One region of the Bacillus sp. FAU18 genome, then DNA from elsewhere that is predicted to be linked to it. Evidence: predicted binding sites of a transcription regulator. Region 1 holds the regulator's gene; the other holds the start of a gene.
The links. The regulator LexA, encoded in region 1, represses DNA repair genes until DNA is damaged. The targets are predictions, from matches to a motif close to CGAACATATGTTCG.
Positions count from the first base shown of each region.

Region 2: a site for LexA is predicted at 1,521-1,534, ahead of AC0OMU_RS16280 (YolD-like family protein). Genes of this name have one in related genera too.

Region 1 covers NZ_JBVYHZ010000003.1:1,198,998-1,203,291, forward strand. Annotated here, with positions in the region: gene pghL (gamma-polyglutamate hydrolase PghL) at 1-137, shown strand, start outside; gene AC0OMU_RS06235 (YndM family protein) at 164-613, opposite strand; partial or broken gene fosB (metallothiol transferase FosB) at 819-1,253, shown strand; partial or broken gene AC0OMU_RS06245 (hypothetical protein) at 1,162-1,419, shown strand; gene lexA (transcriptional repressor LexA) at 1,791-2,408, opposite strand; gene yneA (cell division suppressor protein YneA) at 2,558-2,875, shown strand; gene AC0OMU_RS06260 (YneB family resolvase-like protein) at 2,894-3,547, shown strand; gene AC0OMU_RS06265 (DUF896 domain-containing protein) at 3,611-3,844, shown strand; gene tkt (transketolase) at 4,013-4,294, shown strand, end outside.
Region 2 covers NZ_JBVYHZ010000004.1:1,005,146-1,009,439, forward strand. Annotated here, with positions in the region: gene AC0OMU_RS16270 (MFS transporter) at 1-166, opposite strand, end outside; gene cdoA (cysteine dioxygenase) at 661-1,146, shown strand; gene AC0OMU_RS16280 (YolD-like family protein) at 1,564-1,893, shown strand; gene AC0OMU_RS16285 (hypothetical protein) at 1,920-2,477, opposite strand; gene AC0OMU_RS16290 (DUF6731 family protein) at 2,483-3,382, opposite strand; gene AC0OMU_RS16295 (helix-turn-helix domain-containing protein) at 3,613-3,843, opposite strand; gene AC0OMU_RS16300 (hypothetical protein) at 4,091-4,234, opposite strand.

The sequences.
Region 1 (4,294 bases):
TCCAGATAGAAATGAGCACTGGCTTTCGAAAGTCTTTGTTCGGCATCTTTTCTTTAAAAAGCAGAGCTGTTACTCAAAATGAGAGGTTTTATGAGTTTACAGAAGTGATGTTCCGTTTTCTCAAAAATAGCTACTGAAAAATAGGAGGCGATAAGACAGCCTCCTATTCCTTATGTTTCTCATTCGTTTCGGGAAACAACTCGTCTGCGGCTTCCGTTTGATACTGCAACGTGTTATCTCTCGCTGACAGTTCATTTCGGAAATTTTCATCAAGCACATTTTTCAGTAAATACCGATGAAAAAAGTATTCAAAAACAGTAAGACAGGCAGCGGAAAGGAGAGCCGCTCCAAATGGTGAGAAATCGTTTCTTGTTTGGGTTAAAACAAATACCCAAAGAATAACGAATGAAAGGCCAAAGTCAGCCAATGAAGCTGTAATATTGTTTGTTCTGGGTAAGACGAGCATGTCACCAGAAAGATAAGAAACAAAACCTAAGAAAAGTGCAATAAACATCACACTTAAAAAGGATGCGTGATAGACTCTGTCCAAAATCACATATAAAAGGGCGAGAGTGAAAGCAATCTTTGAAGCAAGCGCAATGATATGTTTCATTTGACCACCTAAATTGTTATTTTTTGAAGAAAATTCTTGGGCGTAAACAAGTGATAAATAATGCAATTCAAAACCATTCATAATGTCATGTTACTATTTTAAACAGTCCGTTTTTGTTTACACTGGTATTTTTTTCAGCTGTATGAAACTTTCTTATGAAAAAGTCGTATATGTGGATGATCAGCTTTCAAGGGGGGAATGATTTGTGGAGATAAAAGGAATCAATCACTTGCTATTTTCAGTTTCGCATTTGGATACATCGATTGATTTTTATTAAAAAGTGTTTGGTGCAAAGCTATTGGTAAAGGGAAGAACAACTGCATATTTTGATATGAACGGCATCTGGCTAGCTCTTAATGAAGAACCAGACATCCCGAGAAATGACATTAAGCTTTCTTATACCCATATTGCTTTTACAATTGAAGATCATGAATTTGAGGAGGTGTCAGCTAAATTAAAAAGACAACATGTCAATATTCTGCCTGGCAGAGAACGAGATGAACGCGATCGAAAATCAATTTATTTTACCGACCCTGACGGCCACAAATTTGAATTTCATACCGGAACCCTTCAAGACAGGCTTCGATATTACAAACAAGAAAAAACGAATATGCACTTTTATGATGAAACGGCCTTTTGATATCACAACCATATTTCATATAAGGTTAAATTGAAAGAAGGGTGTTAATGGAGACTTTATGTTTGGGGAAGGTTTCTACCCGACTTGTTCAACGATGCCATATCTTTTGAACTGCACAAGTGATTGGGTGAAGGTGAAATTGAAATACACATTACATTTTATATGAAGAAAGCGAGCTGTTTTAACAGAAATATGAACTAATTAAACTGTGTACTAAATTTTCAGTATATTTCAATTGCCTCGCCCCTTAATAAATATGAAACCGCATCCTTCCACGACCTAAAAAATGAAACGTTTTTAAGAAGATAGCGTCTAATATTCTAAACGTTCATATTTTGATAAAAGTTTCCTGAAGGAAAGAAAATTTCTTGACTTCAACAATCTTTTGGTGGATAATTATGGTGTAAACATGATGTTCTTTTTCCTCCTATTCAGGCTCGCACCCAAAAGTCAGGGCGAGCCTGCTTTTTTTGAACAACAAACCCCCTCTCCGTAAAGGAAGAGGGGGTTATTTCATGCATCTGATAGATCAATAGATTAATGGACGGTTCTGAACACGCCAATCACTTTCCCTAGAATGCTGACATTCTGCAAAATGATAGGTTCCATCGTTGGGTTCTCAGGCTGCAAGCGAATGTGGGTATCCTCTTTATAGAATCGTTTTACAGTTGCTTCATCATCTTCTGTCATCGCAACTACAATTTCCCCATTGTTCGCTGTGTTTTGCTGTTTAACGATGACATAGTCCTTATCGAGAATACCGGCATCTATCATACTGTCTCCCATAATCTCCAGCATAAATACATGCTCGTCTGGAGGAACCATGCGGTCAGGGAGCGGAAAATATTCTTCAATATTTTCTACTGCTGTAATAGGAGATCCCGCCGTGACTTTCCCGATGACCGGTACATTAACGACCTGGCTTTGCGGAATGTCTACTTCTTCATCAAGAATTTCTATTGCTCTTGGTTTTGTCGGATCCCGTCTGATCAGTCCTTTTGTTTCCAAGCGGGCCAAATGGCCGTGGACAGTAGAGCTGGACGCAAGCCCGACAGCCTCTCCGATCTCTCTAACGGAAGGCGGATATCCTTTTGATTTAACCTCTGCTTTAATAAAACGGAGGATATCAAGTTGCCTTTTTGATAGCTTCGTCATTTTTCGCACCTCAAAACGTCGATTTTAAGAAGATTATAGCATGATTTTCCTTACAGTACAAACATAGGTTCGAAAAAACAATTGACAGAAACGTTTGTTCGTATATACTGAAATTATAAAAATGCGAACAAACATTCCTGTTGGAGGTTATGATCATGAGTAAAGAATCTATTATTTTTGTCGGTCTGTTCACAGTGATTTTGAGCGCGGTTATCCTTATGCTGTCATATACAAGCAGCGGCCAGGAGCTTAATCAGTATGTTAAAATAGAAGTCCAGCAAGGCGACACACTTTGGTCAATTGCTGATCAGGTAGCAGATACAAAAAAGATAAACAAAAATGATTTTATTGAATGGGTAGCTGATAAAAATCAACTACAGACATCTGATATCCAGCCGGGTGATGAGTTAGTGATCCCATTGAAAAAGAAGCATCAGGATGCATATGAATTGGCAACTGTAAGATAGAGAGGAAAGAGAGATAAAATGAAAGCACTCATTTATGCCCGTGTAAGCACAAATAAAGAACAGCAGGAAACGTCATTAAAGCGGCAGGAGGAGGAGCTTACGGCCATTGCAGCGGAGAACGGCATGGAAGTGGTCAAAGTGATTTCAGAAAAAGCCAGCGGATATGAAATGGATCGGGATGGTGTATTTGAGCTGCTTGATGAGATTAAGAACGCTGGAATTGATGTCATTTTGGTTCAAGACGAGACAAGGCTCGGGCGGGGAAACGCAAAAATCGCACTGCTTCATTGTATTTACAGAGAAGGTGTGAAAGTCTATACAACGGCTCACAGAGGTGAACTGGAGTTATCGGAGGCTGACTCAATGGTCTTGGAAATCGTCAGCATTGTGGAAGAGTATCAGCGAAAGATTCACAACATGAAAATCAGACGGGGAATGAAGCGTGCAGTAAAAAACGGTTTTAAACCGCAAAAAAACTTAAAAAACCAACATGAGAACAGTGGAAAAGAAAAAATAGAGGTGCCAATCTCTGAGATCGTCCGCCTAAGAGCGAATAAACTGACGTTTGCTGAAATCGCGGCTACCCTAAGAGGGTTTGGCTATGATGTCTCTAAAGCAACCGTTCACCGGCGTTTTCAGGAATACATAGAGAATGAAGAGACAGCAGAGTGAATCAGTTGTAAAACTTTTTTTGATCTAGTACTATATAGACAAAATGCAATAAAGGAGTTTAACATGATTTCAAACGCGAAAATTGCCAGAATTAATGAGCTTGCTGCCAAAGCTAAAGCTGGCGTTATTACAGAAGAAGAAAAAGCCGAACAGCAAAAGCTCCGTCAAGAGTACTTGAAAGGTTTTCGTTCTTCTATGAAGAACACGTTAAAAAGTGTGAAAATCATTGACCCAGAAGGCAATGATGTTACACCAGAAAAGCTAAAAAGAGAACAAAGAAATAACAAACTTCACTAATATAAGAGGAATACGGCAATATCGTATTCCTCTTTTGCATATACTATAATCAAAACTCTTATGTGACAAAATTCAACAAGTTTCTCTCAAATTTAAGCTGAAACAGTTGAGAAAAAGTCGTCAGACATTTATGATGTAAGGGTACAACACATAAGGAAGGGGATTTTTATGGATACAATTGAAAAGAAATCAGTTGCTACCATTCGCACACTGTCAATAGACGCTATTGAAAAAGCAAATTCTGGTCACCCAGGGATGCCGATGGGAGCCGCTCCAATGGCATACACGCTGTGGACAAAATTTATGAACGTAAGTCCGGCAAACCCTGGCTGGTTTAACCGTGACCGTTTTGTTTTATCTGCTGGACACGGGTCAGCACTATTATATAGCATGCTTCATTTAAGCGGGTTTGATCTTAGTATTGAAGATCTTAAGGGATTCCGCCAGTGG
Region 2 (4,294 bases), on a different contig from region 1:
AGGCCATATTGCCGATCAATATCGGATTTACTGATGTGAAGACACTTGTTCCAACCGCTTTCTGAACAAGGCCTTGAACTGACGACAATGCCGTGTTAGACATCAATCCCGGCCCGACCGCTAAGACGGCGAGCAAAGAAATCACCCAATAGTGTTTTGTCTTCATGTTGTCATTCCTTCCTATATGAATACATGCGAAACACATCATTTTTTGAAAACAAAAGAAGCTAATAGATTTTGCATACCATTAGCTTTCATTCTAATATTATCCCTTTCAGGGGAAATGATATTATTTTATTATAATTATGTGAATGAATGAGCATATAATCAAATATTATTTCAAATCGATTGTGTTTTGTCAATGGAGTAAATTTCAAGCACAACATAGAAAGCTTTTCCCCGATATTGTGTCTAGAACTGCACTTATGAATCCCTGCTCGTTCCCTCAAGCGAATTAAATCAGGCCGTTTTAATCCTTTCAATCCACTATTCCAACTAATAAACTCGAATAAGTTGGTGATAAGACAACATTTTGGCCGCACATTTTTTTGTGTTCACTGGGCGTTTGCCGCCTCTAAATTGTATATGGGTAAATACCATGAATTAACCTATGAAATACCAATGTAAGGAAATTTTAAATATTCTGGGAGGCAAAAACGAATGGAACTGTATGAGTGTATCCAAGACATTTTTAGCGGCTTAAAAAATCCATCGGTTAAAGATTTAGCAACATCTTTAAAACAAATTCCAAACGCAGCAAAATTGAGTCAACCGTATATTAAGGAACCAGACCAGTACGCTTACGGCCGAAATGCCATCTATCGAAATAATGAATTGGAAATTATCGTGATTAACATTCCGCCAAACAAGGAGACGACAGTACACGATCATGGTCAATCCATTGGTTGTGCAATGGTGCTAGAAGGAAAGCTTCTTAATTCTATTTATCGCTCAGCCGGCGAACACGCAGAACTCTCCAATTCATACTTTGTCCACGAAGGAGAATGCCTTATTTCAACCAAAGGTTTAATTCACAAAATGTCCAATCCGACATCCGAACGAATGGTGTCTCTTCATGTCTACTCCCCCCCTTTGGAAGACATGACGGTCTTTGAGGAACAAAAGGAGGTATTGAAAAATTCATGATTGACAGATAAACTGCTCACTTTGACTTCGCTCAACTGTAGGATTCAGAGAATGAACCTTTTCCTCAAAACAAAAAACCCTTATAGAATAAGGGTTTAAAGGTATGGAGCCAAGGGGGCTCGAACCCCTGACCTCTACGCTGCCAGTGTGGAGATATGTTTCTGATACGAACAGACGTTTTATTTCCAAACCCTATTTTATAGGGTTTTCTTACATAAGTTTCTGATTAAAAATATTCCTTTTTGATTAAAAATGAAGGAGTTGGTCCCCAATTCGTCCCCATCTGTCCCCAAAAGGCATTATAACATTCTTCTTTAACTAAATCAGACTTCAAATAAAGGACCTGATATTCCATTATTTTCTCCGTTGATAAAAGAACATTTGTTCGCATATAATTTGTTCAAGGAGATGATCGGAATGAATGAAGGAATTTACGACAAGAGATGGGAACAAAAATTCATTTTGCCCGAGCAAAGGGCTGCACTGTTAAATAGGAAGAGAGAAGTGCAAAAAATCGAAAAACCCATTCTCGATGAATACCAGCTGGAGGAAATGGCACGCACTATTTGCGAAGCCATGGAGTTTAATTCCGCTCTGGTCATCAGAGTATACAGAGACGGCTTTATCGAGGAAGTTACAGGACATGTTCATTACATAGATGAAGTTAAACAGAGGCTGCACGTGAAGGATTTAAAAGGAGATACACGGCTTATTGCATTTGATTCACTTGTGTCTGTCGATAATTAAATAACCCTTTTAGAAAAAAGGGTTATTTATTCAGTGTTATTAATATTTCTTGTATTCCTTTGTCGAAGCTCTTCGTAGTCACTTGTGGGCTGTGTCGTCTGTTCATATGTATTAGCTTGTTGTGATTCATGCTTGAATAAAGTGAACATTAGTATAGATACAATTCTGTAGGAAGTGCAAACAAAGAATACAGTTATTCCTATCCATAAATATGTAGTCATTTTGTCGAAGTAATCAATCTCTTGTTTATTGCTCACAATAAACATATAAATTGAAATTATAACTGTTGCAAATCCACTAAATAATGAGGAACGGAAATATCCGAAAAGCAATGTTTTTCCATCATCATTACTCCCTGAAGCTGTATAGTTATAAAGGTGGGTCATAACAGGTGATCTTGAAATACTTAATATTATGGCCAGTAAAGCTGCTATAAACCCTAGAACTATTGAAGAAAACGATATAAGACCATCTAATACATTGTCAAATCCTTTAATTGTTGGATTCAGCTTTAAAAAATACGCCAACCCTATTGATAACAATCCACAAATGTAAGGATATATCCTATCTCGAATTCTCCCCATTTAAATCATCTCCCAATTAAGCTTAATAACTGTGCCCTTCTCGCCATATATAGACGCTCCATTTCTAAAATAACCGCATCGTGATTTAAAACTGCTCTTGGAGGCACTTGAAAGGTAGCAATGTCGTGAGCATTATTATTAAATAAATCAACAACTTCATTATCTGCTAAATCAGTTTTTTTAATACTAGCTTCTGCTGTAGATATTAAATCTTGGTTTTCGTATATTTCATCAACTAGGCTATCAATTCTACCGCCTAAAGAGGCTTTTCTTTTCCGACCTACTGTTAATACTATTTCCCCCGAAATAGTTTCATAATCATCAAAAGTTGTTAGCCATTTTTTCAAGCTGTTTCCCGTTACATTTTCACTAGCTTTTTTCACGTCGGCAAATTTAATTCGAAGTTTTCTTACTATTTGGGCAGTTTTAACTTTCCTCCGCATATCGGTAACATAAATAGGACGTAAACTAATTATTTCATTAGGATCACAAAAATGATTAAAATATTCCTCAATTGCACTCGGACCTAAACTATATCTATTTCTTTGAATCATTATTATGTTACATGACTGATCATAAATAGCGGATACTTTTTCACCGATGAATTCATCATCATCTAAATCAACTGGAGTAGTTGGCGCATTTTTTTTAGCTTTAGATGGAAGATTAAAGTCTCTTAATCTTGCAAAATACATATCCCAAAGATTTTGGGTATGCGACATAAATGAGAATTCCTCCATGCGAGCTTGCTCTTGCTTATACTTAACAGTTCTTTCAGGAAGAGTTTTCTTATCAAGAATTGAAAAAATAGCTCTTAAATCAAACGGTGTATCACGCGCTACTTCTGGACCTTTAGGTGTGCATGTTACGTAAAAATAATCAAAATTCACATATTTATTTTGCATTATAAGCCCCCCAAAAATTCCGGGCCCAAACATATAACATTGTTTATAACTGCCTTATGTAGTAAACTAACTTATAATAAACAAATAATTTACTTAATGACATGTTTGGGATTCCGGCATGTCTTTTTTTCTTACAATTATAGGGGAACTTTATTGATAATCATAGGTTTTTTTACTAATAGGTGGAAAACGTATGACAAACAAAAACCCTCCTCATCTCGAGAAGGGCTTCATTCATCATACGGCCGGTACTTCTTCCGGCCGGCTTCTAATTCTTTTTTAAGGGCTTGTACATGTCCGTGCAAAAACAATGCGACTGTCCCAACCTTTTTAACTGGCTTGAGCTTTCCGGAAGTCACAAGGGTGCTTAAACGCTGCCGGGTGACTCCAAGCAGCTCCCCCGCTTCCGCTGCTGTCAAAACTTCTTCCTGAATGAACTTAATTTTTTCGCTTTCTTTCATGTCGGCTTTCTCTCCACATCATAATGAATCCTTTTAGCAAGGTAATAACAACGGCTACCATCAATACAGTATGCGCAATCTTTCCAGACATACCCTCATCGGTCAGATCAATTGCGACGATCCCAGCAACCAAAATGAGCAAAACGGCAAAATCTGCTGTGCTGTACTGCTTAAAATATTTTTTCATAATATCGTGGACGTGATATAATGTATGAGCAAGGGGATTTCTCCCCTTGTCTCACTAGTATCAGCGCTTCTTGCTTGTCCGGCGGGAGCGCTTTTTCTTTTTCTTGCTATGCTTTTCGCTTTCCTTCTGCCATATGTCGTAGATGTGTTTTATGATGGTCACGATGCCAGCGATAGCAAGAATCCAGTTTCTTACCTCGTCCACTTCAGCACCTCCTTTCTATACTTTAATTATACAATACCTGTTTACGATAGTCAATAGATA